DNA from 2 places in the Nocardioides renjunii genome. Region 2 is predicted to be linked to the other one. Evidence: predicted binding sites of a transcription regulator. Region 2 holds the regulator's gene; the other holds the start of a gene.
The links. Region 2 encodes HrcA, which represses chaperone genes, less so after heat shock. Its sites were predicted from a motif close to TTGGCACTCGNNNNNNNCGAGTGCCAA; they were not measured.
Positions count from the first base shown of each region.

Region 1: the regulator HrcA is predicted to act here: its motif matches at 10,810-10,836, upstream of groL (chaperonin GroEL).

Region 1 covers NZ_CP141058.1:771,257-785,859, forward strand. The annotation lists gene SHK17_RS03575 (alpha,alpha-trehalose-phosphate synthase (UDP-forming)) at 1-94, opposite strand, end outside; gene SHK17_RS03580 (DUF3263 domain-containing protein) at 299-592, shown strand; gene SHK17_RS03585 (LytR C-terminal domain-containing protein) at 642-1,217, shown strand; gene otsB (trehalose-phosphatase) at 1,295-2,125, shown strand; SAM riboswitch class I at 2,201-2,340, shown strand; gene thrC (threonine synthase) at 2,351-3,649, shown strand; gene SHK17_RS03600 (MoaD/ThiS family protein) at 3,663-3,938, shown strand; gene SHK17_RS03605 (GDYXXLXY domain-containing protein) at 3,952-4,446, opposite strand; gene SHK17_RS03610 (DUF2157 domain-containing protein) at 4,458-5,684, opposite strand; gene SHK17_RS03615 (SGNH/GDSL hydrolase family protein) at 5,810-6,649, shown strand; gene SHK17_RS03620 (hypothetical protein) at 6,659-7,507, shown strand; gene SHK17_RS03625 (ATP-grasp domain-containing protein) at 7,518-8,384, shown strand; gene SHK17_RS03630 (TadE/TadG family type IV pilus assembly protein) at 8,583-9,011, shown strand; gene SHK17_RS03635 (pilus assembly protein TadG-related protein) at 9,008-10,726, shown strand; gene groL (chaperonin GroEL) at 10,964-12,595, shown strand; gene SHK17_RS03645 (hypothetical protein) at 12,731-13,564, shown strand; gene SHK17_RS03650 (hypothetical protein) at 13,643-14,167, shown strand; gene SHK17_RS03655 (NTP transferase domain-containing protein) at 14,164-14,603, shown strand, end outside.
Region 2 covers NZ_CP141058.1:1,495,277-1,509,879, reverse strand. The annotation lists gene SHK17_RS07250 (PhoH family protein) at 1-1,021, opposite strand, end outside; gene SHK17_RS07245 (hypothetical protein) at 1,118-2,359, opposite strand; gene SHK17_RS07240 (HIT domain-containing protein) at 2,364-2,717, opposite strand; gene SHK17_RS07235 (Gmad2 immunoglobulin-like domain-containing protein) at 2,871-3,857, shown strand; gene SHK17_RS07230 (16S rRNA (uracil(1498)-N(3))-methyltransferase) at 4,024-4,764, opposite strand; gene dnaJ (molecular chaperone DnaJ) at 4,780-5,946, opposite strand; gene hrcA (heat-inducible transcriptional repressor HrcA) at 5,943-6,965, opposite strand; gene SHK17_RS07215 (MBL fold metallo-hydrolase) at 7,073-7,936, shown strand; gene SHK17_RS07210 (DUF2470 domain-containing protein) at 7,985-8,668, shown strand; gene SHK17_RS07205 (hypothetical protein) at 8,725-9,141, shown strand; gene SHK17_RS07200 (hypothetical protein) at 9,171-9,479, opposite strand; gene SHK17_RS07195 (DUF3097 domain-containing protein) at 9,526-10,374, shown strand; gene hemW (radical SAM family heme chaperone HemW) at 10,529-11,746, opposite strand; gene SHK17_RS07185 (AMP-dependent synthetase/ligase) at 11,794-13,614, opposite strand; gene SHK17_RS07180 (aminoglycoside phosphotransferase family protein) at 13,760-14,603, opposite strand, start outside.

The DNA of each region.
Region 1 (14,603 bases), 720 kb from region 2:
GGCGCCACGTCACCGACCCGTCCGGCTGGCTCACCCGGTCCACGGGTAGCCGGTTGGCCACGATCACGAGGTCTGCCTTGGAGGTCCGGCTCACCCCGTCACCCTAACCAGCCGCGCGGTGCCCGCAGACCACCCCGCGGTGCGTCCGCCCCGAGGCGCCCCGCCGCAGGCACGTGCCGTGAGCCGGGTTTGTCCAGACGACTCGCCGGGAGCGAATGACATCGTTGTCGTTCGTCGCCTAGACTGACGCCAGTCCGCTCGGTCACGGGTGGACGTGGGGTCGAGGAGGAGAAGGCAGATGGACGCAGCGTCGCACATCGCAGCGGAGCAGGAGACTGCGGCCGGGCTGAGCCAGCGCGACCGCGAGATCCTCGAGTTCGAGCGGCACTGGTGGAAGTACGCCGGCGCCAAGGAGCAGGCGGTCCGGGACAACTTCGACATGTCCTCGACCCGCTACTACCAGGTCCTCAACGCGCTCATCGACCGTCCCGAGGCCCTCGAGGCCGACCCGCTGCTCGTCCGCCGGCTGCGCCGGCTGCGCGCCTCGCGCCAGCGGCAGCGCTCCGCCCGCCGCCTCGGCTTCGAGATCTGACCGGCACCTCCCGCACTGCATCCACGACTCACGATTGGTCACCTTCCCCATGACCTTCCCCACCTTCCCCAGGTTGCTCCGCTCGACCTCCGCCCTCCCTCCGCGCCGCGGGCTGCTGCGCCGCCCGCGTGACGAGCGGGGCGTGGCCTTCCCCTCGCCGCTCGTGATGCTCTCCGTGCTGGCGGTCGCGATGGCCTCGATCACCTTCGTCGCGACGCGCGACCAGGCGCCCACGGAGCGCCGCGTCGACAACACCGCCACCATCGCCAGCGCCGACCAGTCGCCCAGCGCCGAGCCGAGCGACACGGCCGTCGAGAAGCCGAAGCCCAAGCCGGAGCCCCGCATCAAGCGCGGCGAGGTCTACGTCGAGGTGTTCAACAACTCCGGCATCAAGGGCCTGGCGGCCACCACCGCCGCCAAGGCCACCGGCGTCGGCTGGGCCGTGGTCGGCGAGGACAACTGGTACGGCGTGGTGCCGACCACCACGGTCTACTTCCCGCCGCGGCTCCGGGCCGCCGGCGAGCAGCTGGCGCTCGACCTCGGCATCAAGCGCACCGCGCCGGCGGTCGGCGTGATGAAGCGCGACCGGCTCACCATCATCCTCACCACCGACGCCCCCCAGTAGCCCCGGCACCGTCCCACCGGGCGCGCCGCCCGCCGGCCGGTTGGCCGGGCGTCCGCCCTGCGTGGTTGGCTTCGGTCATGGAGTTCACCTCCGACGACGCGCGCGCCCACTACGACGCCGTGCGCGACGTCCTCGACGGTGTCGTGGTCGGGCTCGACTTCGACGGCACGCTGTCCCCGGTCGTCGACGACCCCGAGGCGGCCCGCCTGCACCCGGGCGCGCCCGGGGCCCTGCTCGAGCTCGCCGAGGCGGTGCGCGCGGTCGCGGTGATCACCGGCCGCCCCGCGCGGCAGGCCATCGCCATGGGCGACCTCGACGCGCTCGGCAACGCCATGCTCGACCGCGGTGCCGAGCTCTTCGTCTTCGGCCAGTACGGCAACGAGCGCTGGTCGGCCACCGAGCAGCGGATCCGCTCGCCGCGCCCCCCTGCCGGCCTCGCGAGCTTCGAGCGCGAGCTGCCGGCGGTGCTGCGCGGCGCCGGCGCCGCCGACGCGTTCATCGAGCAGAAGGGCCTCGCCGTCGCCGTGCACACGCGACGGATGGCGGACCCGGCGGACGCCTTCCAGCGCCTGGTCGAGCCGGTGGCCGCCCTGGCGCACCGCCACCACCTCACGGTCGAGCCCGGCCGCAACGTCGTCGAGGTCCGCTCCGGCGACATGCACAAGGGACAGGCCCTGCGGACCTTCGTCGCCGAGCAGCAGGCGAGCGGCGTGATCTTCGGCGGCGACGACCTCGGGGACGTCGAGGCGTTCGAGGCCGTCCGGGCGCTGCGCGCCGAGGGACTGCCGGGCCTGGTCGTGTGCTCGGCCTCCACCGAGCAGCCCCAGCTCGTCGACCTCGCGGACGTCGTCGTCGACGGCCCCGACGGCGTGGTCGAGCTGCTCGGCGGCCTCCTCCTGCGTCGCTGACCGCTGGGCGGACGCCCCTCATCCACATCGTGGACTCGGTGTGCGCATCGTGAGACGGCCGTCCTAGGCTGAGCGTGCTCATCACGAGGGACTGAGGGAACGGCCCGACGAAGTCCCGGCAACCACCCATGAGCCTCCTGCCCGGCCCACGCCCGGCAGTCATGGGAGCAGGTGCCAAATCCGGCCCACGCGAGAGTCGCGGGGACAGATGAGAAGGAGGACTTCATGAGCACCGTGCTGCACGAGACCACCACCGCCGCTGCGTCGACCGGCTCGACCCGCAAGGGGCTCCGGGAGGGCGCCTTCGGCCACGCCCGCGCCCTGGCCTGCCGCGAGTGCGGGCACGAGGTCGAGCTCGGGCCGTCGTACGCCTGTCCGGAGTGCTTCGGGCCCCTCGAGGTGGCCTACGACTTCCCGAACGTCACGCGCGAAGAGATCGCCGCGGGTCCGGCCAACATCTGGCGCTACAAGGCGCTGCTGCCGGTGCCGTCCGACATCGAGCAGAGCCCCAACACCGAGCCGGGCTTCACCCGCCTGCTCCAGGCGCACAACCTCGGTCGCGAGCTCGGCATCGACACGCTGTGGGTCAAGGACGACTCAACCAACCCCACCAACTCCTTCAAGGACCGCGTGGTGGCGTGCGCGCTGAGCGCCGCGCGCGAGCTCGACGCGAAGGTCTTCGCCTGCCCCTCCACCGGCAACCTGGCCAACGCGGTCGCCGCGGCGGGTGCGCGGGCCGGCATGAAGACGGTGGTCTTCATCCCGAGCAACCTCGAGAAGCCCAAGCAGGTCAACTCGGCCGTCTACACCGACCACCTCGTGGCGGTCGACGGCAACTACGACGACGTCAACAAGCTCGCCTCGGAGATCGCCGGCGAGGAGGAGGGCTGGGCGTTCGTCAACGTCAACGTGCGCCCCTTCTACGCGGAGGGCTCCAAGACGCTGGGCTACGAGATCGCCGAGCAGCTCGGCTGGCGGCTGCCCGACCAGGTCGTCATCCCGGTCGCCTCCGGCTCGCAGCTGACCAAGGTCGACAAGGCGTTCCGCGAGCTGGTCGCCCTCGGCCTCGTCGAGGACAAGCCCTACAAGGTCTTCGGCGCGCAGGCGACCGGCTGCTCACCGGTCTCGGTCGCCTACAAGGCCGGCACCGACGCCATCCGCCCGGTCAAGCCCGACACCATCGCCAAGAGCCTCGCGATCGGCAACCCGGCCGACGGCATCTACGTCCTCGACATCTGCCGGCGCTCCGGCGGCGCCGTGGAGGACATCACCGACGACGAGGTGCGCGACGGCATCCTGCTGCTCGCCCGCACCGAGGGGATCTTCACCGAGACCGCCGGCGGCACCACGGTGGGCGTGCTCAAGAAGCTCGTCGAGACCGGCCAGCTCGACCCGACGCTGGAGACCGTGGTCATCAACACCGGCATGGGCCTCAAGACCCTCGACGCCGTCGCCGACCGCGTCGGCCCCGCCGCCACCATCGCACCCAGCTACGACGCCTTCGTCGCGTCCGGCGTCCTCTGAGAGGGAACCACCCATGGCAGTCTCCGTCCGGATCCCCACCATCCTGCGCACCTACACCGGCGGCGAGTCCGAGGTCAGCGCCGAGGGCGACACCCTGGCCGCGGTCCTCGACGACCTCGACGCCCACTACGCCGGCATCAAGGGCCGCATCCTCGACGAGGCGGGTGCGCTGCGGCGCTTCGTCAACGTCTACGTCGGCAACGACGACGTCCGGTTCCTCGAGGACCTGCAGACGCCCACCCCGGACGGCGTCCAGGTCTCGGTGATCCCGGCGGTCGCGGGCGGCTGAGCCGCAGCGACACTCACGGCCCCCGTACGTCGACCACGGCGGCGTGGCCGCGGCCGTCGACGCGCACCTCGGCGACGGCGCCGTCACGCAGCAGGTCCTCGGCCGCCGCCGCCTCGTCCTGCGGCAGGAACCAGCTCTCGATCCCGCAGCGCAGCTGCCACGACCCGTCGTCGCACGCGAGGTAGGGGCCCTCGCCCGGCCGTTCGCGCGACCACCCGTCGGCGACCCACACCTCGCCGTCGGGGACGAGGCTGACGTAGACGTCGCCCCGCTCCCCGTCGTCGGGGACCTGCCCGCCGCGGGGCAGGTCGGGGTAGTCGAGCGCGACGTACGCGCCGCGGAACGGGTCGACCGGGTCGAGGGCCGCGACCCTCAGGAGGTAGGTCTCGCCGGTGGCCCGGGCGGAGAGCTGCGGGGCGACGGACAGGCCGACGAGGGCGAGCTGCGTCACGGCGACGACGGCAGTGGTGGCGGCGGTGGTGGCGGCGGTGGTGGTGGTGCGGTTCACGGGTCTGCTCCTCAGGAGGCGTCGGTGGAGGTGTCGGGAGAGCTCGGGGTGGGCGGGGCCTCGAGGGCCTGGGCCAGCCCGCGGCGGGCCCGGTCGAAGAGGAACCCGGTGCCGAGGAAGACGGTGCCGAGCACCACGAACAGCCAGGCCCCGGTGACGATCGGCGCGAAGACCGCGAAGCTCTGGAACGTGGTGAAGACGACGAGCGCGGTCGTCGCCATCCAGGTGAGCGCCGGGTGGTCGCGCAGCGCGCCCAGCGCGACGAGACCGACGGCGAGGGCGGCGTACGCGGCGACGGCCACGGCGGCGCGCAGCCAGTCGGCCGTGCCGACGTCCGAGGCGTCCGCACCGGTGGTCCACAGGGCGAGGGCGCCGGCGCCCAGCAGCACGCCGATCGCACCGACCGGCTCGAGGATCCGGGCGCCGGGCCGGGTGACGGCGGCGAGCGCTGCCGCAGCGGCTGCGACGGCCAGCGCGAGCACGAGGGACGTCGACCACACGATGCCGTCCGAGCCGATGCCCGGGACGGCGGCGACGAACCCGGCCAGCAGCGCCATGCCGGCAGCCACGGTGCGCCAGGCGCGGGCGAACCGGTCGGCGCGCCCGTCGTGGACCACCGCCAGCGCGGCCGCGAGCACCGCGCCCGCGCCGAGGAGCACGACGACGGTGAGCCCGGTCTGCTCGTCCCACAGCGGTCGGGCCAGCCACCACCCGACGCCGGTGACCACGCCGACGGCGAAGGGCGCGAAGGCGCCGGTCAGGTAGCCGTGCAGGAGGGCTCCGGCCGCCCACAGGCCGACGAGGCGCGGCTCGAACGCGGGGACCTGCAGCGACTGGGCGGCCTGGAAGACCATCGCGCCGAGGCCGAGGGCGGCGAGGAGCCGGGCGGCCCCGACGACGGAGGGGGACGCGCGTCGGTGGGCGAGCACCTCGCCCCCGACGAGGAAGAGCAGCCAGAGGGCCGCGACCAGCCCGAAGCGGGTGAGGGGAGCGAGCCGGTCGAGGTTGGCGGCCACGAGCCAGACGAGCCCGGTGCCGACGAAGGCACCGCCGACCCGGAGGAGGAGCCCGCCGAGGAGCGGCCGGGCGTGGCGCTCGGGTCGGTAGCGGGTCGAGATGCGCGCGGCCTGGCCCTCGGTGATGAGGCCCTGCGCGGTCCAGTCGTCGAGCTCGGATCGCAGCCAGGACAGCCGGCGCGGGGGGACGGGGCGGGGTGGGAGGCTGACGGATTCGGTCATGTCCCCACCGTCGTCCGCCGGTGGGCCGGTGTCGTGAGTACGCGGACCCGGGTGTGGGTGAGCCGTTGGGCGCTCCGTCGACCGGGGTTGTGCCGACGTTCAGGTCCGTGTGGTTCAACCGACCCGTGTCCAGCAAGCACCTGACCCGCGCCGGGGTGGCGCTCACCCTCCTCGGCGGCGTCGCCGGCGGTACGGCGTACGGCGCCCGCGAGCTGCTGCAGCGCCAGGCCGCCCAGGCGCGGCGGGCGATCGGCAAGCCGCTGGGGGAGCAGGCGCCCTCGGCCGACAAGCACTACAAGCGCAAGTACGGCGAGCCCGTCGACCTGCTCGTCCTCGGCGACTCGATCGCCGCGGGCCTCGGGGCGGAGCGGCCCAAGCACACGCTCGGCAGCCGCCTGGCGCGCGGGATCGCGAAGCACGCCGGCAGGTCCGTACGGCTGCGCACCGCTGCCGTCGTCGGGTCCGAGAGCAGCATGCTGGCCGGGCAGCTGGCGTCGCTGCCCGACTCCTACCGCCCCGACGTCGCCGTCATCATCGTCGGTGGCAACGACGTCACGCACCGGGTGCCGGTCGCCGAGTCGGTGCGCCACCTCGGCGCCGCGATCGACGACCTGCGCGCCCGGGGGGCCGAGGTGGTCGTGGGCACCTGCCCGGACCTGGGCGCGCTGCGCCCGGTCCCGCAGCCGCTGCGCGCGCTGGGCTCGCGGGCGTCCCGCCAGCTCGCGGCCGCCCAACGGGCGGAGGCGCTGGAGCGCGGTGCCCGGGTGGTCTCGCTCGCGCACGTCGTCGGCCCGTTCTTCATCAGCAACCCCGACGAGATGTTCAGCCTGGACCGCTTCCACCCGAGCGCCCACGGCTACAAGCGGACCGCCAAGGCGATGCTGCCGTCGGTGCTCGCGGCCCTCGGGCTGGTGGAGGTCGTGCCGTTCGGGCACCACGTCCCGGGGGTGGGCGGGTCAGGCTAGGGTTCGCGGGTGCGCACCACTGCTCGACGAGCCGGCGAGGCCGTCAAGAAGGCGGCGAAGAAGGCCGGCCGCATGCAGCCGTCCCCCGAGCCGCTGGAGCAGCCGCTCCCGGCGGTCGAGGTCGACGCCCGGGCGGAGCGCCGGCGGCGGCTCCTCGCCAGCAACCTGACCGAGCTGGCCATCGAGTTCCGCACCGACAAGTGGGGCGTGCACAAGTACACCCCGCACTACGAGCGCCACCTGCAGCACCTGCGGGGGGAGTCCTTCACGCTGCTCGAGCTCGGCATCGGCGGCTACAAGAAGCGCCGCAAGAGCGGGGCGTCCATGAAGATGTGGCGCTGGTTCTTCCCTCGGGCCCGCATCGTCGGCCTCGACATCGAGGACAAGAGCTGGCTGACCCGCGGGCACATCCACACCTACCTCGGCGACCAGACCGACCCGGAGGTCCTGCACCGGATCATCGAGGAGCAGGGTGCGCCGATGGTCGTCATCGACGACGGCAGCCACATCCCCGCCCACGTGCGCGAGTCCTTCCGGATCCTGTTCCCGCTGCTGCCCGACGGTGCGATCTACTGCATCGAGGACACCCAGACCTCCTACTGGCCGGCCTGGGGCGGTCAGCTCGACCCGCGGGCGCCCGGGACGTCGATGGACCTGGTCAAGGACCTCGTCGACGGCCTCAACCACGAGGAGTTCCTGGTCGAGGGCTACGAGCCGAGCTACACCGACCAGTGGGTCCGCGCGGTGCACTGCTACCACAACCTCGTGATCATCGAGAAGGGCGACAACCGCGAGGGCACCAACCGCGACCACGCCGCCCACCAGTTCCACGGCTCCTCCGAGCTCCCCAAGGCATGAGGGTCCTCGCATGACCGTCCTCCTCGCGACCAGCGGCGACCTGCCGCAGGGCGAGCCCGGCGCGGCCGCGCTCGACAGCGTGCTCCACGAGCGCGGCACTGACTTCGCCTGGGTGCGCTGGGACGACCCCGCCGTCGACTGGGCCGGCGCCGACCTCGTCGCGGTCCGCTCCACCTGGGACTACGTCACCCGGCACACCGAGTTCCTCGAGTGGGCCGGCTCGCTCGACCAGGCCCGGCTGCTCAACGGCGCCGACGTCTTCGCCTGGAACCACGACAAGCGCTACCTCGCTGACCTCGGCGACCTCCCGGCCGTGCCGACGCTGCTCGCCGACGACCGCGCGAGCCTCGCGGCCGCCGTCGCGGAGCTCGGCACCGCCGTGGTCAAGCCGCGCGTCGGTGCCGGAGGCGCCGGGCTGATCGTGGTGACCGATCCCGACGACCCGCGCCTGGGGCGGCCGGTGCGCAGCCACCCCGACTACCCCGAGGTCGACGGCCCGTGGGTGGTGCAGCCGCTCGTGGAGTCCATCCGCACCTCGGGCGAGGTGTCCGTCTACGTCCTCGGCGGCCGGCTGACCCAGCGCTTCGACAAGCAGCCGGGGCCGGGCGACGTACGCGTCAACGAGGAGTTCGGCGGGCGGGTCCGGGCCGTGGACACGGGTGAGGTCGGCGACCTCGCGATGCGGGCGTACGACGCCATGGCCGAGCGCTTCGGCCGGCCGATGGACTACCTGCGCGTCGACCTGCTGCAGTGGGACGGCGACTGGGTCGTCAGCGAGCTCGAGCTGATCGAGCCGGGCCTCTACCTCGACGTCTCGCCGGCCAACGCCGGGCCCTTCGCCGACCTCCTCGAGGCCCGGCTGCGCGACGTGCGCTGAGCGACCTGGAGGCCGCGCCCTCGGGGCCCCCGCGCCCGTCCGGTGTCGGTCCCGCGCCGGGATGGCCTACGGCGCAGTGGTCATATCGGGCTATTAAGTCCGGCCGGTGTGCCGAGGCATCCTTGAGCGTCCGCCGATAGCGTCGATCGGTGTCGGCCCGTGGGTCCGGGGTCGGTCATGACACGAGAGGGGGAGACGGTGTCTCTGTGCCGCAAGCGAACCAACGAGCGGGGTGCTGCCGCCGTCGAGTTCGCCCTCGTCGTGCCGCTGCTCTTCGTCCTCGTCTTCGGGATGATCGACTTCGGGTGGGCGATCAACCGCTACGCCGTGATCAACAACGCCGCGCGTGAGGGCGTCCGCCTGGCCAGCCTCGGCACGGACTCCTCGGAGGTCGCGGCCTCCGTCCTCGACTCCCTGTCCGACTCCGGCCTCGACGGCGCGGAGATCGACGTGGAGGTCAACTGCCTCACCCCCACCGGCGGTGCCTGCGGGTCCTGGGGGGACGCCGCCTCGGGGGGCACCGCCCTCGTCGAGGTGACCTACGTCGTCGAGTGGCTGACGCCGGTCGGGGCGACCATCAGCGATGGCCTTGTCATCCGAAAGACCAGCCGAATGAGGATCGAATGAAGCTGCGCCGCCGAACCATCCGCCCGCGCGACGAGCGGGGGGCCACGGCCGTGATGGTGGGCCTGCTGTCCACCGTCCTCTTCGCCACGGCCGCTCTCGCCGTCGACATCAGCTCGCTCGCGATGGAGCGGCAGCGGCTCCACGACCACGTCGACTCCGCCGCTCACGCCGGCGCCTTCGCGCTTCCCGGCACCGGGACCCAGGCACAGACCGCGGCCCTCAGCATGGCCAACAGCCAGGACGGCGACCTCAACCTCACGGCCGGCGCCAACACCAAGCTCCTGTGCATCGTGGCGTCCACCGGCGTGACGCGCGAGGTCAAGGCGTCGCAGATCCCGAGCACGTGCAACCCCGGCCCGCCCGGCGCGCCCTTCACGGCGTCGCGCTACCCGGGCCTGAGGTGCAACAGCTACATCTGTGCCATCCCGTGCGCCACCGGCACCGCGGCCAAGTGCAACACGATCGAGGTGCGAGCCGAGAAGCCGGTCGACTACGGCTTCGCGCCGATCATCGGGTTCGACCAGGGCAACACCGGCTCCGTCGCCTCGGCGGCGTGCAAGGGCCCGTGCGGCAGCGAGGTCCCGAACCCGCTCGACATCGTCATCATGGCCGACCGCACGGCCTCCATGCCGTCGGCGGACCGGGCGCAGATGAAGATGGCGATCCTCAACTCGCTCAAGACGATGACGCCGTCGCTGCACCACGTCGCCTTCGGTGCCCTGGCCAAGTCCCGCACCTCCGGCTTCACGCCCAAGGGCAGCTTCATCCGCCCGACGCACCCGGCGACCCCGGTCTACGAGGACTGCGCCAGGTTCACGACGACGTCCACCCGCAACGCCTGCCGGGACCGCAACACCGCCAAGCAGACCGTCTACAACGCCGCCGTCGCCGACTGGGAGGCCGGCGAGTCCGCGTTCTCGAAGTCGGCGGGCTGGGACGGCACCGGCGAGACCGACAGCGACGGGATCTGCCGGTCCGAGGCGGTGCGCCTCAACGGCCGCGTCGCCGCCGACACCCGCAACGAGGGCACCTGGATCCCGGTGGACTGGACCAACGGCTACCTCACCGAGACGGGCGCGCTGGTCAGCAACAGTGCGCTGGTGGACGCCATCAGCTGCCTGCCCGAGTCGGCCTCGGGCGAGTACGGCACCAACATCGGCGGCTCGCTCAAGGCGGCGGTGCGCAAGGTGATGGGCGGCAGCACCGTCCCCGGCGCCTCCGACCGCCCGGGCACTCCCCGCAAGGTGGTCATCTTCGAGACCGACGGCCAGCCCGACGAGGTCGGCAGCGCGACGGGAAGCACGGCCATCGGCACCACCAGCGAGCTGTGGAGCGGCCAGCAGTCCACGAGCTCCTCGGTCAAGAACGGCACCAACGGCTGCAACCGGTTCAAGGAGGTAGCCACCAACGCCAAGGGGGCCGGCGTCATCGTGATCACGATCGGCTTCGGCTCGGCCACGACCGCGACCTGCGAGCGCTACTTCGACTTCGCCGGCGAGCAGAAGGTCAAGGACGTGCTCGCCTCGGCGGCCTCCAACGCACCCAGCGGCGGTCCGAGCACGGCGGGCGACTGCACCACCCCCGCGGGCATCGCGGCGGAGAACATCGATGGTGACTACTTCTTCTGCGCCACCAAGGGCGACGAGCTCGCCGAGATCTTCAAGACCGCGCTCAACCAGGTGAGCAACAGCATCAGGTTGATCAAGCTGCCCTGAGGCTCCTCCCGACGCATGACGCCACCCCCGGCCGGGCCGGGGGTGGCGTTTGCACTCTCCGGGGTCGAGTGCTAAACATGAGGTTGGCACTCTCGTCATGAGAGTGACAACGACCCGGGTGACGCTGAGGTCCGCAGAAGTCGGCGTGAATGGATCGCCGGCGGAGCGGGTCGTCCGTCGCGGGCAGCCCGCCCGGCGTCGACACACAGACTCACGTCGATAGGAATCGCACGCGATATGGCCAAGCTGATTGCTTTCAACGAGGAGGCCCGCCGCGGCCTCGAGCGAGGGATGAACACCCTCGCCGACGCGGTCAAGGTCACCCTCGGCCCCAAGGGCCGCAACGTCGTCCTGGAGAAGAAGTGGGGCGCCCCCACCATCACCAACGACGGTGTCTCGATCGCCAAGGAGATCGAGCTGGAGGACCCCTACGAGAAGATCGGCGCCGAGCTGGTCAAGGAGGTCGCCAAGAAGACCGACGACGTCGCCGGTGACGGCACGACGACGGCCACCGTCCTGGCTCAGGCCATGGTCCGCGAGGGCCTGCGCAACGTCGCGGCCGGCGCGAACCCGATGGGCCTCAAGCGCGGCATCGAGGCCGCCGTCGCCGCCGTGTCCGAGCAGCTGCTCGCCATGGCGAAGGACGTCGAGACCAAGGAGCAGATCGCCTCCACCGCGTCGATCTCCGCCGCTGACACCACCGTCGGCGAGATCATCGCCGAGGCGATGGACAAGGTCGGCAAGGAAGGCGTCATCACCGTCGAGGAGTCCAACACCTTCGGGCTGGACCTCGAGCTGACCGAGGGCATGCGGTTCGACAAGGGCTACATCTCGGCCTACTTCGCCACCGACCTCGAGCGCATGGAGGCCGTGCTGGAGGACCCCTACGTCCTCATCGCCAACTCCAAGGTCTCCACGGTCAAGGACCTCCTGCCGCTGCTGGAGAAGGTCATGCAGTCCGGCAAGCCGCTGCTGATCATCGCCGAGGACGTCGACGGCGAGGCGCTGTCGACCCTGGTCGTCAACAAGATCAAGGGCACCTTCCGCTCCGTCGCCGTCAAGGCTCCGGGCTTCGGTGACCGCCGCAAGGCCATGCTGCAGGACATCGCCATCCTCACCGGTGGCCAGGTCATCTCCGAGGAGGTCGGCCTCAAGCTCGAGTCGGCCGGTCTCGAGCTGCTCGGCCAGGCCCGCAAGGTCGTCATCACCAAGGACGAGACCACCATCGTCGAGGGCGCCGGCGACCAGGCCCAGATCGAGGGCCGGGTCAACCAGATCCGCGCCGAGATCGAGAAGTCGGACTCCGACTACGACCGCGAGAAGCTCCAGGAGCGCCTCGCCAAGCTGGCCGGCGGCGTGGCCGTCATCAAGGTCGGCGCGGCCACCGAGGTCGAGCTCAAGGAGCGCAAGCACCGCATCGAGGACGCCGTGCGCAACGCCAAGGCCGCGGTCGAGGAGGGCATCGTCGCCGGTGGCGGCGTCGCGCTCGTCCAGGCCGGTGCCGAGGCGTTCACCAAGCTCGACCTGACCGGCGACGAGGCCACGGGTGCCAACATCGTCCGCGTCGCCATCGAGGCCCCGCTCAAGCAGATCGCGATCAACGCCGGTCTCGAGGGTGGCGTCGTGTCCGAGAAGGTGCGCAACCTCGAGGCGGGTCACGGCCTCAACGCCGCGACCGGTGACTACGTCGACATGATCGCCGAGGGCATCATCGACCCGGCCAAGGTCACGCGCTCCGCGCTGCAGAACGCCGCGTCGATCGCCGCGCTGTTCCTCACCACCGAGGCCGTCGTGGCCGACAAGCCCGAGAAGGCTGCCGCCATGCCCGGCGGTGGCGACATGGGCGGCATGGGCGGCATGGACTTCTGACCTGACGGTCAGGACCACCGCTCCACCACAGCACCACCAGCAGGGCCCCCGCTCCGGCGGGGGCCCTCGCTGCGTCTGCGGCCCCGTGGCGTCAGTGGTCCGGAGGGAGGTGGTGGGCACTGGTACTAATGGGACATGCGCCTCCCCGTGCCCGGCCCCCGCGACCTGTTCTCGGCGCTCGAGCGAGGCGGGGAGCAGGTCGAGGCCCTGCTCGGAGCCGTGCCGCGCATGCTGGCCCTGCTCGACCAGGCCGAGGTGCTGGTGGCGCGGGCCTCCGCGACGATCGACCGGGTCGGGGCGGTGGCCGACGACGCTCAGGAGCAGATCGATCGCGTCGGGGCGGTGGCTGATGGCGCGCAGCAGCAGATCGATCGCGTCGGGGCGGTGGCTGATGGCGCGCAGCAGCAGATCGACCGGGTGGCGGCGGTGGCTGATGGCGCGCAGCAGCAGATCGACCGGGTGGCGGCGGTGGCTGATGGCGCGCAGCAGCAGATCGACCGGGTGGCGGCGGTCTCCGACGGCGCGCAGCAGCAGATCGACCGGGTGGCGGCGGTCTCCGACGGCGCGCAGCAGCAGATCGACCGGGTGGCGGCGGTCTCCGACGGCGCGCAGCAGCAGATCGACCGCGTGGCGGCGGTCTCCGACGACGCGGCCCTGCTCGTGGGGCGCGCCACGACGCTCCTCGACGCGATGGAGCCTTCGCTGACCACGCTGCAGCCCGTCCTGCAGACGCTCGCCGACACCACCCACCCGGAAGAGGTGGCCGCGCTCGTGCGCCTCGTCGACCACCTGCCCGCCCTCACCGAGCAGGTCGAGCGCGACGTGGTGCCGGTGATGAAGACCCTCGAGACGGTGGCTCCCGACCTGCACGAGCTGCTCGAGGTGTCCCGCGAGCTCAACGAGCTCCTCGGCAAGATCCCCGGCGTGGGGCGGCTCAAGCGCAAGCTCGAGGAGGACGACGACGCCTGAGGCGGAACGGGCCGGCGCCACTAGGCGTCCAAGGGGTGTGGCACGGTGAGGACACCGGCCCGGACCACAGGAGGAACCGTGAACACCAGCCGACCCCGCACCCTCTCCGTCACCCTCGTCTCGCTGCTCGCGCTGGGCAGCCTGGCCGCCTGCGGGTCCGACGACGCCGACAGCGGCACCGACACGAGCACCCCCTCGAGCAGCGCCTCCAGCGAGTCCGGGGCCGGCGCGAACGACGAGTCGGGCTCGTCCGGCTCCGGCACCCGGGCCCTCACCGCCGACGGGTCGCTCGCGGGCAAGTGCGCCATGCCGTCGGCCGAGACGCTGGCCACCTTCGACACCGCGTTCGCGGGCACGGTGACCTCGATCGACGGCGGCACCGCCACCCTCGAGGTCGACCAGTGGTACGCCGGCGAGGAGGCCTCGACCGTCACCGTCGAGGCGCCCGGGGACGACCTGCAGGACCTGCTCATGGCCGTCGACTTCCAGGAGGGCGCCGCCTACCTGGTGAGCGCCGACGGCGACCGCGTGAGCCTCTGCGGCTTCTCCGGCGAGCAGTCCCCGGAGCTCGAGGCGCTCTACGCGGAGGCCTTTGCGTCGTGACGTCCGTGGCCGGGCTGCTCCTCGCCGCAGGCGCCGGGGAGCGGTTCGGCGGGCCGAAAGCCTTGGCCCGCGACGACGACGGCACCTCGTGGCTGCTCCGGTCCGTGCAGGCGCTCCGCCCGTGCGCCGAGGTCGTGGTGGTGCTGGGCGCGGAGGCAGAGCGGGCCGCCGCCCTGCTGCCGATGTCGGTGTGGCGCGTGCGCGCGGACGACTGGGCCGACGGGATGGGGGCCTCGCTCCGCACCGGCCTCGACGCCCTCGGCCCGACCGCGCACGACGCTGCGCTCGTCTCGCTGGTCGACCTCCCCGACGTGGGCCCGGCCGTGGTGTCCCGCCTGCTCGGAGCGCACGAAGGGCCCGGGGACCTGGCGCGAGCGGCGTACGACGGCGTGCCGGGCCACCCGGTCCTGATCGGGCGGGAGCACTGGGCGGGCGT
Region 2 (14,603 bases):
CCTTGGCCTGGCCGGACTTGGGCCCGCGCGCCTGGTCGGTGGCGTCGAAGACCTCGTAGGCCTCGACGATGCGGCCGACCAGCCGGTGGCGTACGACGTCGGTGCCGGTGAGGCGGCAGAACGTGATGTCCTCCACGCCGTCGAGGATGCCCTCGACGACCCGCAGCCCCGACTGGGTGCCCGAGGGGAGGTCGACCTGGCTGGTGTCGCCGGTGACGACGATCCGCGAGCCGAAGCCGAGCCGGGTGAGGAACATCTTCATCTGCTCGGGCGTCGTGTTCTGCGCCTCGTCGAGGATGATGAAGGAGTCGTTGAGCGAGCGCCCGCGCAGGAACGCCAGGGGCGCGACCTCGATCGTGCCGGCGGCGAGCAGCTTGGGGATCGTCTCGGGGTCGACCATGTCGTGCAGCGCGTCGTAGAGCGGGCGCAGGTAGGGGTCGATCTTCTCGCTCAGCGTGCCGGGCAGGAACCCGAGCCGCTCGCCCGCCTCGACGGCCGGGCGGCTGAGGATGATCCGGTTGACCTCCTTGGCCTGCAGCGCCTGCACGGCCTTGGCCATGGCCAGGTAGGTCTTGCCGGTGCCGGCCGGCCCGATGCCGAAGGTGATGGTGCTCTTGTCGATCGACTCGACGTAGCGCTTCTGGTTGAGCGTCTTGGGTCGGATCGTGCGGCCGCGGTTGGACAGGATGTTGAGGCTCAGCACGTCGGCCGGCCGCTCCTGCGTCTCGGTCTGCAGCATCTGGATGATCCGCTCGACCGTCTCGCCGGAGACGCCCTGGCCGGTGCGGACGAGCGTGACGATCTCGTCGAGCAGCCGTTCGGCCATGGCCACCTCGGCGGAGTCGCCGGCCAGGGTGATGCGGTTGCCGCGCACGTGGACGTCGGCGTCGAAGGCCCGCTCGATCAACCGGAGGTGCTCGTCGCCCGGACCCAGGACCGAGACCATGTCGATGCTGTTGGGGACGACGACGGTGTGGGTCGGCTTGTCCTGCTGGGTGTTGGTGCCGGTCGTGTCAGTCATGGATGCCCGTGATCGGGCGGCCTTCCGGGTCGGTGGCAGAGCACCTCCATGCTACCGAGCGGGCCGCGCGCAGCCCACCCGGTTGTGGCCGACCCCTCAGGGGCGGGTGACCTGCAGCATCCCGAGGCACATCTCGTCGGTCGTCCCCTCGCCCCACACGACGTAGCGGTCGGGCTGGCCCTCGAACGACGGGAGCCTGTCGCGCAGCCACTGCACGTGCCTGCAGGTCACCTTGACCTGCTCGAACGGCTCGAGCCGGACGGGCTCGATCGGCCGGCTCCCCTGGTCGTCGAAGTCCCACACGGGGATGTCGAGGATCGTGCGTGCCTGCGGCGTGCCGGGGTTGACCTCGATCGTCAGCGAGCGGCCGAGCAGGTGCATGTGACCGGCGACGCCGTGGATGGTCAGCGGCTCGGACATGGTGCGCACGCACGACTGCACCTCCCCCGGCTCCGGCTCCCCGCCGCACAGGAGGTGGAGCAGGTCGGCGGTGTTGCCCTCCGCACCGAAGCGCTCCTTGACGTCGGCCAGCGCCGCGGCGCGGTCGCAGAGCTCACCGTCGGAGTGCTTCGGGCGGCACGGCAGCTCGACCGGGGCGGGCAGCAGCATCGTGCTCAGCGACTCGAGCCGCCGCGTGCCCGGGGCGAGGCGCAGCTGGGCGGCCGAGGTGTCGGCCTGCTGGCCGGCGAGGAGGTTGTAGTGCACCTGCATCACGATCCGGCTGCCCTTGGCCAGGCGGATCCCGAAGCCGGGCTTGATGACCGTCTCCTCACCACCGGGCGCCCAGGCGCCGATCCACGACGACCGGTCGACGTTCTGCACGCGCTCGAGCCCCGTGCCACCGAAGCACGTCCAGCCCTCGCCCTCCTCGGCCGCGTCCTTCTCCTCCGCCGCGGCGGACTGCTCCGGCGGGAGCTGGAAGAGGATGACGTGGTGGACGGTGTCGGGGTTGCCGGGCAGGACCTGGGTGCCGGTGAGCCACGCGTCGCGCTCCAGCCCCGGGTCGAGGACGAAGCAGCGGTAGTCGTCGGTGCCGGTGCCGTAGGGGGCTGACGGGGTGTAGCTGCCGGGCATCGCGATCGTCGTACGCGTCTCGCCGGCGCGCAGCCTCTTCGACCGCGCCGGCTCGGCGTAGTGCCCGTCGTGGCCGGCCTGCTGGGCCTGCTCCTCGCCCGCGTCGGCGGCCGACTCCGGGCTCGCGGCATCGGCCTCTGCCGGCTGGGTGGCGGTGCGGTCGTCCGCGGGGTCCGAGGCGGGGTCGTCGCCTCCACAGGCGGTCAGGAGCAGCAGCCCGGAGGCCAGGGCGGCGGCGAGCGCGCGGCGGGGTCGGGTCAGCACCGGGTCAGACCAGCGACTCGGTCATCCCGGGCGCGGAGCCGAGGACGTGGAAGTGGGTGTGGAAGACGGTCTGGCCGGCGGAGGCGCCCGTGTTGGCGATGAGCCGGTAGTCGTCGTTGCCGGACGCCCGGGCGACCTCGTCGGCCAGGGCGATCGCGTGACCGGTGCCGGTCGGGTCCGCCGCGGCCGAGGCTCCGGCGTTCTCGTGGTGCGCCACCGGCAGCACGAGCGCGTGGAACGGGGCCTGCGGGTTGAGGTCCTTGATCGCGATCGCGTGGTCGTTGCGACCGAGCACGTCGGCCGGGATGTCCCCGGCGACGATCTTGCAGAAGACGCAGTCCGCCGAGGTGTCGCTCATGGCGCCACCCTACGGCCGCGGGGCGCGCGCGGCGCCCGGAATCGACGGTCGGGTGATCGGCCGCGCTCGGCGGGTGCGGGTGCGCCGGGGTGGTCGGGGTGGCGCGGCGTGTGCGCGGATCGGCGGGCGCGGAGGCGCCGTACCGTGACGACCATGACCCCCACCACGTCCCGAGCGGCCCTCGCCCGCGCCGTACGACGCCGCGCGGGCGCCGCGGTCGTCGTCGTGGCGACCAGCCTGGTCCTCGTCGCCTGCGGCGAGGACCCGAGGCCCGTCTCCGACTCGACCGGCGAGCCGACGGCGAGCGACGGGGCGCAGCAGTCGGAGTCCCCCTCGCCCGCGCCGGTCGAGTCCTCCACCGGGACGCCGACCGAGTCGCCCACCGAGTCCACCTCGGAGGCACCGTCCGAGTCCGGCACCGCCGTCCCCGTCTACTTCGCCGGCGACGGCCCGGGCGGCAGGACCGCGCTGTTCCGCGAGTTCCACCGGGTGCAGGGCGACCCGCTGACCGAGGCGGCCCGCCTCGTCGCGGGCGGCGGCCAGCCCGACGACCCGGACTACCGCACGCTGTGGCCGCAGATGGAGGTCGCCTCGGTCACCGCCACCGACGGCGTCCTCCTCGTGCAGCTCCCCTCGGACGCCTTCACCGAGGCGCCCGACGGGATGAGCAGGCGCGACGCCCGCCTCGCCCTGCAGCAGCTCGTGCTCACCCTCCAGGGCGTCCAGCAGGAGCGGGTGCCGGTGGTCGTCCAGCGCGACGCCCCGGGCCTCGACCTCTTCGGTCGACCGACCGGCACGCCGGTCTCGGCGGCCAGCGCGCTGCGTACCCTCAACCTGGTCAACATCACCTCGCCCGCCGAGGGCGACACGGTCTCCGGCGACACGGTCACGGTCACCGGCGTGGCCAACTCCTTCGAGGCGTCGGGCCCCTGCCGGCTCCTGCAGGGCAGCCAGGAGGTCGCGCTCGAGGGCTACCAGTCCGACGGGTGGATGGAGGACCGGCTCTTCCCGTTCGAGGTCGAGCTGCCGCTCGGCGGCGTCACCGGCGAGGTGGTCGTCCAGTGCGAGACCGACGACCCCAGCGGTGGGACCGAGGGCAACGGGCCGTCGGTCGACACGAAGACCATCACCGTCCGGTAGGCGCGTCGCGGCGCGTCGTACGCCGTCGGCCGTCGGCCGAGATCGCGGAAGATCCGAGTCATCTCGTGGCTCGGATCTTCCGCGTTGTCGCTGGAGTCCCCGGATATCCGGGGACCGCCGAGCCGGAGCCAGCCAGCCCGACATCCAGCCCGCCCCCCTCGCGCCGTCAGCCCCAGCGAGGGGTGCGGGCCAGCAGCGCCGCGACCGCGACGACGCCCGCGGTCGAGGTGCGGAGCACCTCGTCGCCGAGCCGGACGGCCTGGGCGCCGGCCTCGGCGAAGGCGGTGAGCTCCTCGGGGGCGATGCCGCCCTCGGGCCCGACGATCACCACGATCCGCCCGGAGGCGGGTACGTCGACCGCGCTGAGCGGGGCGGTGGCGTCCTCGTGCAGCACGACGGCGAGGTCGGCCGCCGCGACGATGCGCCCGACCTCCGCGGTCGAGGCGAGCGGGGCCACGGTGGGCAGCCACGAGCGGCGGGACTGCTTGGCGGCCTCGCGGGCGGTGGCCTGCCACCTGGCGTGCGACTTCGCGGCCCGCTCGCCCTTCCACACCGCGACCGATCGCGACGCGGCCCACGGGACGACGGTGTCGACCCCGACCTCGGTCAGCACCTCGACGGCGAGCTCGCCGCGGTCGCCCTTGGGCAGGGCCTGGACCACGGTGACGGCCGGGTCGGGGCGGGCGGTGCGCTCGAGCGAGGCCACCGTCACGGTGAACAGCCGCTTGCCGGTGGCGGCCACCTCGCCGGTGACCGACGTGCCGCGGCCGTCGGTCAGCACGACCTGCTCGCCCTCGCGCAGCCGGCGTACGGCGACGGCGTGGTGCGCCTCGTCACCGGTCACCTCGACCAGGGACCCGACCGTCGCGTCGGCCAGCGACTCGACGAGGTGGACCGGCAGCGACACGGCGCGGCGCCCGACTCAGCCCTGGAAGGCGTCGCGCAGGCGGCCGAACATCGACTTGTGCGGGGCCTCGACCTGCCCGTCGGGCGTCTCCTCGCCGCGGATCGCCGCCAGCTCGCGCAGCAGCTCCTCCTGGCGCGGGTCGAGCCGCGTGGGGGTGTCGACGACGACGCTGACGACCAGGTCGCCACGACCGCCGCGCAGGCTCGGCACGCCGAAGCCACGGATGACCTGCTCGCTGCCGGACTGGGTGCCCGGGCTGATCTCGAGCTCGAAGGTCGTCTCCGTCCCGGACTCCGAGTCGGCGGTCGCCACGTCGGCCTCGAGCAGCGGCAGGGTGAGGTGCGTGCCGAGGGCGGCCGCCGTCATCGGCAGCGACACCGTGGTGTGCAGGTCGTTGCCGTTGCGGTTGAAGGTCGGGTGCGGCTCGACGTGGATCTCGACGTAGAGGTCGCCGGACGGTCCGCCGCCGGGGCCGACCTCGCCCTGCCCGGTGAGCTGGACGCGAGTGCCGTGGTCGACGCCGGCGGGGATCTTCACGGTCAGCGTGCGGCGCGAGCGGACCCGGCCGTCGCCGGAGCACTCCCGGCACGGGTCGGGGATGATCGAGCCGTAGCCGCGGCACGCCGCGCACGGGCGCAGGGTGCGGATCTCGCCGAGGAACGAGCGCTGCACGACGGCGACCTCGCCCTGGCCGTGGCACGTCTCGCAGGTCGTCGGCGAGGTGCCGGGCGCCGTGCCCTGCCCCTCGCACGCCTCGCAGCGCAGGGCGGTGTCGACCTTGAGCTCGCGGGTCACGCCGAAGGCGGCCTCCGCCAGCGTCACGTCGAGGCGGATCAGCGCGTCCTGACCACGGCGGGCCCGCGAGCGCGGGCCGCGGGTCTGGCCGCCGCCGGGAGCCCCACCGCCGAAGAACGCGTCCATGATGTCGGTGAACGAGAAGCCCTGGCCGGCACCGCCGAAGCCCTGGCTGAAGGCGTCACCGCCGCGGTCGTACGCCGCCCGCTTGCCGGGGTCGCTCAACACCTCGTAGGCGCGGGTGACGTCCTTGAACCGGTCCTGGGTCTCCGGGTCCGGGTTCACGTCGGGGTGCAGCTGCCGGGCGAGCTTGCGGTAGGCCTTCTTGATCTCGTCGGCACCGGCGTCTCGGGAGACGCCGAGGATCTCGTAGGGGTCCTGGGTCACTGGTTTCCTTCATCGAGGATCCGGGAGACGTAGCGCGCGACCGCGCGCACGGCTGCCATGGATCCGGGGTAGTCCATGCGGGTCGGACCGACCACGCCGAGGGAGCCGAGGTGGAACTCCTGCGGGCCGTAGCCGGTGGCCACCACGCTGGTGGCCGCGAGCTCGGAGTAGGGGCCTTCGTGCCCGATGCGGACGGTGAGCGCGTCGACACCCGACTCGCCGAGCAGCTTGAGCAGCACGACGTGTTCCTCGAGCGCCTCGAGCAGGGGGCGCACGGCCGTCTCGAAGTCGCCGTAGCGGGCCAGGTTGGACGTGCCACTCACCGCGACGCGCTCGTCGCTGCGGTGGTCGGACATCGCCTCGGCGAGCACGCTGACGATCGCGCGCGTCGACTCGGCCTGCTCCGGGCGGACCGCGTCGGGCAGCTCGCCCAGGGCGGCGGCCGCCGCAGCGATCTGCACTCCCGCGCTCGCCTGGTTGACCGCGACCCGCACCTCCGCGAGGTCGGTGTCGACGACGGCCTCGTCGAGCTCGACGAGGCGCTGCTCGACCCGGCCGGTGCTGAGGATGAGGATGACCATGATCCGGGTCGGGGTGAGCGAGACGAGCTCGATGTGGCGCACCGTCGAGCGGGACAGGGTGGGGTACTGCACGATCGCGACCTGGCGGGTGAGCTGGCTCAGCAGCCGCACCGACTTCTGCACGACGTCGTCGAGGTCGACGGCGCCGTCCAGCAGCGTCGAGATCGCCCGGCGCTCCGCCGCGCTCATGGGCTTGAGGGTGGCGAGCTTGTCGACGAACAGCCGGTAGCCCTTGTCGGTCGGCACCCGGCCGGCGCTGGTGTGCGGCTGGTGGATGTAGCCCTCGTCCTCGAGGGCGGCCATGTCGTTGCGCACCGTCGCCGGTGACACGCCCAGGCCGTGGCGCTCGACGAGGGCCTTCGAGCCCACCGGCTCCTCGGTGGCGACGTAGTCCTCCACGATCGCGCGCAGCACGTCCAGCTTGCGGTCGTCGACCATGGAATCCCTCCTCGCTCGCGGGGCGGCGCGCCCGGTGCCGTCCGGCACGGGCTGGCACTCGTTCGTCCTGAGTGCCAAGACTACTAGCCAACCGTAGGCTCGCGAGCATGGCCGACCACACCCCCCGCTTCACCGAGGTCGCCCCGCGGGTCTGGGTGGCGCACTACGACTGGATGCACGTCAACATCACGCTCGTCGGCGGGTCCGACGGCCTGCTGATGGTCGACACGCACGGCTCGGCCGCCCAGGCGCGCGCCGTCGCCGAGGACGTACGACGCCTCGGCGCGGGGCCGCTGACCGGGATCGTCAACACCCACGAGCACTGGGACCACCACTTCGGCAACGCCACCGTGGTCGAGCAGCTCGGCGAGGTGCCCATCCACGCGACCGACTGGGCGGCCGAGCACATGGTCGAGTCCGCGGAGCGCACCTTCGCGAAGTACGAGGACGCGGCGGGCGACCCGCACCGCGACGAGATCCTCGCCACGGCGCTCCGACCGCCCACCCACACGTTCTCGTCGGTGGTCCAGCTCGACCTGGGCGACCGGGCGGTCGAGCTCGTGCACCCCGGCCGCGGCCACACCGCCGGCGACCTCGTGGTCCACGTCCCCGACGCCGACGTGCTGCTCGGGGGCGACCTGGTCGAGGAGTCCGACCCGCCGTTCATCGGCGACGACTCCTGGCCGCTCGAGTGGCCGCTGACGCTCGACCTCGTCCTCGAGCTGATGACCGACGCGACCGTGGTCGTCCCCGGCCACGGCCGGGTGGTCGACAAGGCGTTCGTCCAGGACCAGCGCGTCGATCTCGGCGTGGTCGCCGAGACGATCCGCGACCTGGCGTCGCGCGGCGTGCCGCAGTCCGAGGCGCTGGCCCAGGGCGACTGGCCGTGGGACCCGGCACTCCTCGTGAGCGCCGTGCGCCTGGGCTACGAGCACCTGCCCCGCAGCCAGAAGCGGCTCCCTCTGGTGTGATCACCCTTCAGCGAGTTAGGCTTGCCTTACCTAATCGCCGGAGGACCGATGACACCGACCGAAGCAGCAGTGCTGGCCCGCAGCGTGCTGTCGTGCCCCGACGCGATCACCCTCCGGGTGAGCGAGGACCGCCAGACCAGCCTCGACGACGACTACGACGTCACCTGCGACGTGCACGGCGCGCCGGTCTTCAGCGCCTGCGAGGACTCCGCGCTGGTCACTGCCGCCCGTGGCGGCGCGGGCGGCGTGGTCGAGGTGTCCAGCGGGTTGAGCCACCCGGCGACGGGCGGTCGTCGGATCGACCTGTTCCTCCAGGGCCGACTCGCCGAGCGCGGCGCCGGCTGCGCGTGCTGCGGTGAGTCACGCTCCCTCGTGGCGCTCGACCCCACGCGGGTGACGCTGTTCTGCGACGACCGGCCGGTGCCGGTGGACCTCGACCGGTTCCGCGACCGCCGCCACGTCCTCAACCCCGGCTACCTCCAGCGCACCGCCGAGCACGCCAACGAGGCGCACGAGAGCGAGCTGCGCACGGCGATGGCGTCGACCTTCGGGATCCCGGTGCGGACCCTCCTCGCGGCCAGCCTGCTGCGGGTCGACCCGTCGGGCGTCGACGTGTCGTGGCTCGACTCGGCCGGGGCCCACACCGAGCGCCTCGACTTCCTGCGCACGGTGTCCTCGCCGCAGGAGCTCGGCGAGGCGCTGCGCTCGCAGCTGCACGCCGGCCTCTGCTGAGACGCCACACCCCCATGGGGCTGGACGCGATCGGCTCGAGTCGGTTGCATGAGGACATGACCGAGAACACCGAGTCCCAGCCCGACCACACCGAGACCCCGCGGTCCTCCAGCGGCACCAGCCCGGCGGACTCGGACCACTCGGGAGGTACGACGTCGCCCGACTCCGCGACCCTCGGCGGCATCTCCGACGACCAGCTCCCCGAGGACCTCCAGCCGGGCGAGGACAACCCGCTCGCGGAGCCGCTCGACCCCGACGCCGAGGAGACCAAGAGCCGCGAGGAGCTCGAGATGGACGCCACGCAGGAGGACCTCGGCAACGACGACGGTGCCAGCACCGCGCCGAGCCAGAGCGGCGGCCCGGGCGAGGGTGCGGGCCAGGCGAGCCGCGAGCCCGACGCCTCGACCACCGACACGAGCGTCGACGCCAACAGTGGCGAGGGCGCCCAGGGCGACGGCATCGCCGAGGGCTGACCGCTCGCCGCGGCGCCGGCTCCTGGGGCTCAGCGTGTGAGCGCCAGGTAGGCGATCAGCGCGGCGAACCCCCCGACGAGTACCAGCACGCACGCGACGGCGACCAGCAGCTCGGCCGACGGCACCAGCCGGAACAGCGGGACGTGGTCGTCGTCCGCGTGGTCCTCGTAGTGGTTCCCGGACTCGTCCCACGTGAGCCGGGCCGCGGCCCGCTCCCAGCGGCTCATCGGCGCGACACGCCGACCGCGGGCGTCCAGCTCCTCGGAGGCGAAGCCGCTGCGGCCCCCGAAGGAGCGCGCGATGTCGCTCTGCTGGGTCGGCCTGGAGCGCTTGACCACGGCGTGCCACCCCCGTTTCGCGGCGTCGGCCGCCTAACGTAACCCGGTGCCCAGCGATCGCTACGGAACCGACGTCCTCTCCGGTGACTGGAAGGCGCCCCGCAACGGCCGTGCCGTCGAGGTGCCCACCGAGCTCGGGATGGTCGTCGAGGAGATCACGACCGACTGGTGCGGCGAGGTGGTCGCGGTCGACCGCGACATCGACACGCTGACCCTCGAGGACCGGCGCGGCAAGCGGCGGACGTTCCCGCTCGGTCCCGGCTTCCTGCTCGAGGGCAAGCCGGTGATCCTCACCCGCCCGGTCCGCGGCGGCGCCCCCGCCGCGCCCACGCGTACGGCGTCCGGCTCCGTCGCCGTGCCCAACGCCCGCGCCCGCGTCGCCCGCGCCAGCCGGATCTTCGTCGAGGGCCGCCACGACGCCGAGCTCGTCGAGAAGGTGTGGGGCGACGACCTGCGCATCGAGGGCGTCGTCGTGGAGTACCTCGGTGGCGTCGACGACCTCGCCGACCACCTCCGCGACTTCAGGCCCGGACCCGAGCGTCGCGTCGGCGTCCTCGTCGACCACCTGGTCCCCGGGTCCAAGGAGGCCCGCATCGCGCAGGGCATCGCCCGCTCCCCCGTCGGCAAGCACGTCCTCGTCGTCGGCCACCCGTTCATCGACGTCTGGCAGGCGGTCAAGCCCGACCGGCTCGGGATCCCTCGCTGGCCCTCGGTGCCCAAGGGCATCGACTGGAAGACCGGCACCTGCCAGCAGCTCGGCTGGCCGCACCGCGACCAGGCCGACATCGCCCGCGCCTGGAAGCACATCCTCGGCCGGGTCACGTCGTACGCCGACCTCGAGCCGGCCCTGCTCGGCCGCGTCGAGGAGCTCATCGACTTCACGACGCTTCCCTGAGCTTGCTCAGGGAAGATCACGTCGGGAGATCGAGTAGGGCTCGGCCGGACCCGAGCGCAGCGAGGGACCGGCGACCCGTATCGAGATCCGCGATGACTGATGGGTCTCGATACGCCCGCTCGTCCCTCGCGGGCTACTCGACCAGCGAGCGGGTTCAGTCGACCAGGTCGCGCACCACGGCGTCGGCGAGGAGCCGGCCGCGCTGGGTGAGCACGAGCCGCTCGGCCGCGAGCTCGACGAGGCCGTCGGCGACGAGCCGGGCCACGTGCGAGCGGCCCGCGGCCTCGAGCGCGGTGACCGGCAGGCCTTCGACGAGCCGGATCTCGAGCAGGACCCGCTCGACGCGCTGGTCGCGGTAGCCGAGCACCTCGCGGGCGAGGGCGGGCGAGACGCCGGTGGCGAGCCGCTGGGCGTACGCCGACGGGTGCTTGACATTCCACCAGCGGACGCCGCCGACGTGCGAGTGCGCGCCGGGGCCGACGCCCCACCAGTGGCCGCCGGTCCAGTAGAGGAGGTTGTGGCGGCACCAGTGGTCGGGCGAGGTGGCCCAGTTGGACACCTCGTACCAGCCGAGCCCGGCGGCGGTGAACCGCTCGTCGGCGAGGTGGTACTTGTCGGCGAGGTCGTCCTCGTCGGGCATGGGGAGCTCGCCGCGCGCGACCTGGCGCGCCATCGCGGTGCCGTCCTCGACGATGAGCGAGTAGGCCGAGACGTGGTCGGGCTCGCAGGCCAGGGCGGCGTCGACGGAGGTCTCCCAGTCGGCGAGCGACTCCCCCGGCGTGCCGTAGATCAGGTCGAGGCTGACGTCCTCGAAGCCGGCCCGGCGTGCCCAGTCGACCACCGCCGGCACCCGCAGCGGGTCGTGGGTGCGGTCGAGGGTGCGCAGGACGTGGTCGACCGCGGACTGCATGCCGAAGCTGATCCGGTTGAACCCCGCGGTGCGCAGCTCCTCGAGGTCCCAGGCCGCGACACTGTCGGGGTTGGCCTCGGTGGTGATCTCGACGTCGTCGGCGAGGCCGAACTCCGCGGCCGCGCTCGCCACGATCGCCCCGAGGTCGGCGGCCTTCAGCAGCGTGGGCGTGCCGCCGCCGAAGAAGATCGTCTCGATCGGCACGTCGCGGTGGCCGAGGACGTTGCGGGCGAAGCGGATCTCGCGGATGGCCGCCTCGGCGTACGTCGACCGGCTGGCGCCGACCTCGTCACCGAGCTCGTGGGCGGTGTAGGTGTTGAAGTCGCAGTAGCCGCAGCGCACCGTGCAGAACGGCACGTGGACGTAGAGGCCGAAGGGCCGGCTACCGAACTGCGCCCATGCCTCGTCGGGCAAGAGGCCGTCCTCGGGGGCGAGGTCGCCGTCGGGTTGAGCGGGGGGCACGCGGGTATCCAACCACGCGTGCACCCCCGCTCACGCAACCGTGACGGTCAGGCGTACATCTCCTCGATGAGCGCCTGGTTGTTCTGCTGCACCACGTTGCGCTTGACCTTCATCGACGGGGTGAGCTCGCCCGACTCGACCGTCAGGTCGTGGTCGAGGAGCTTCCACTTCTTGATCGTCTCCCAGCGGTTGAGGTGGCTGTTGAGGTCCTCGATGTAGTCGGCGACCATCTGGCGCACCGCGTCCGAGCGCACGATCTCGGTGTAGGACGCACCGCTCATGCCGTTCTCCTCGGCCCAGCCGGCCATCGCGTCCGGGTCGAGGGTGACGAGGGCGACGCAGTAGTTGCGTTCGTCGCCGAAGACCATGAACTGGCTGGCGTAGGGGCACACGGCCTTGAACTTCGACTCGATCGCGGGCGGGGCGATGTACTTGCCGCCCGAGGTCTTGAACAGCTCCTTGATGCGACCGGTGATGACCAGGTGGCCGTCCTCGTCGAGGGCGCCCTTGTCACCGGTGTGCAGCCAGCCGTCGGAGGTCAGCGTCTTCGCCGTCTCCTCGGGCAGGTTGTGGTAGCCGTCCATGACGCCGGGACCCTTGATCATGATCTCGTCGTTCTCGCCGAGCTTGACCTCGCTGCCCGGGAAGACCGGACCGACCGTGCCGAACTTGTTCTGCTGGGGGTGGTTGACGAACGAGCCGGCCGAGGTCTCCGTCAGGCCGTAGCCCTCGAGGATCGTGATGCCGGCCGCGCCAAACCACTCGGCGATGTCGCGGTTGAGCGCCGCGGCGCCCGAGATGAAGAAGCGGACGTTGCCGCCGAAGCGGTCGCGGATCTTCGAGAAGACCAGCCGGTCGAACAGGCCGTGCTGGACCTTGAGCCCCAGCGGGACGGACTTGCCCTCGCGCTTGAGCCGCTCGACCTCGAGGCCCACCTTGAAGGCGCTCTTGAAGATCTTCTCCTTGGCGCCGCCCTCGGCGGCCTGCATGGTGACGATGCGGCCGTGAGCCTTCTCGAAGATGCGCGGGGCCGCGCCCATGAAGGTCGGCTTCACGACGCCGAGGTTGTCGACGATCTTCTCGACGCGGCCGTCGATCGCGGCGGCGAAGCCGCACGCCATCTGCGTCGACATGAGCACCTTGCCGAACGAGTGGGCCATCGGCAGCCAGCGGAACTCGAGGTCGTCCGGGCCGAGGATGCCCTGCGCGCGGATCGCCTCGCCCTCATAGACCCACGAGGAGTGCCGCAGCCGCACGCCCTTGGGGCGACCGGTGGTCCCGGAGGTGTAGATCAAGGTGGCGAGCTGGTCGGGGGCGATCGCCTGCGACGTCGTACGCACGACGTCGGGCTGCTCGGCCAGCCTGGCCGCGCCGAGCGCGGCGAGGTCGTCGAGGGAGATCACCCAGTCGCCGTCGCCCTGGCCGTCGAGGACGACCACCTTGCTGACGTGGGGCAGCTCCGCGCGGTGCGCGGTGAGCTTGGCGAGCTGCTCGGCGTCCTCGGCGAAGACGACCCGGCTCTCGGAGTCGCCGAGGATGTAGACGGTGTCCTCGGCGTTGGTGCTCGGGTAGACCGTCGTGGTGGCGCCGGCGGCGCACATGATCGCGAGGTCGGCCAGGATCCACTCGTAGCGGGTGCCCGACGCGATCCCCACGCGCTGCTCGGGCTCGACCCCCAGGGCGATCAGGCCCGCGGCGAGTGCCTCCACCTTGTCACCGGCCTGCTTCCAGGTGACGGACTCCCAGGCCTCGCCGCGCGGGAAGCGGAACGCCTCGCTGTCGGGCGACGCCGCGACGCGGTCGAAGAACTGGACGGCCACGTTGGGTGGCATGGTGTCGAGGAACGCCGTGTCGATGGTGATCGGCATCTGTTACCTACTCATTCGTCGGAGCGTGACGCGGCGCGTCACACAGCGGGGCTTGCTGCTGACTGGGCTGTAACCTAGATCACTTGGTTTACCGAGTGGTAGCAAACACGGCGAATTGACCGGACCAGTGAGCCGCGGCGGGCGACTAGTCCTGCACGGCCTTGGTGATCGCGACGCAGCGGGTGATCCAGTCCTGCTCCTCGGCCGTGAGCCGGCGACGGTCAGCGCGGGCGTCCTGCACCGTCCACCCGGCGTTGACGACCATCCGGACCACGACCCAGTCGCGCGCCCGCGCCTCGTCGAGCCCACCGGCGTCGACGAGGGCGTGGAAGCGGCGCCGCAGCCCGTCGCGCACCGAGCCGACGGCGCCGGGGCCGCTCAGCTCCTCCATCCTGTTCCACAGCATGGGTGCGGGCTCGTAGTGCGGGTCGCCGGCCATCGGCTTGGGATCGATGGCCAGCCACTCCCCTGCGTCGTCGGCCATCACGTTGGCGTAGTGCAGGTCGCCGTGCACCACGACGGGGGCGGCCGCGTCGGCGAGGAGGTCGGGGCCGAGCGCCAACGCCTGCTCGACGTAGCGCCGCGGGATCGGCACGTCGCGGCCCAGCTCGTCGAGGTCGCGCAGCCACCGCTCGACGTACGACGCCACGGTGGCCAGCTGCGGCATGGCGGGGACGTGCAGCCGGTCGTAGAGCCCGCCGACGACCTCGCACGCCTCCACGTCCCACACGTCGCCCATGTCGGGGCCGGGCAGCCACCCGAGCAGGAGCGCGCGCCGCCGCGGGTCGGCCCGGAGCAGGCGTACGGCGCCGCGCCCGCCCCAGTGCTGCAGGGCCAGCCCTTCGTGCAGCGACTCCTCGTCGCCGTCGAAGGTGATCTTGAGGGCCGCGCCCGTGCCGTCGGCGTCGGTGACCGGCAGCACGAGGGAGCAGAACCCGTGCAGCGGCAGCGCGACCGGCGTGAGCCGCCACTCCTCGAGGAGGTCGGCG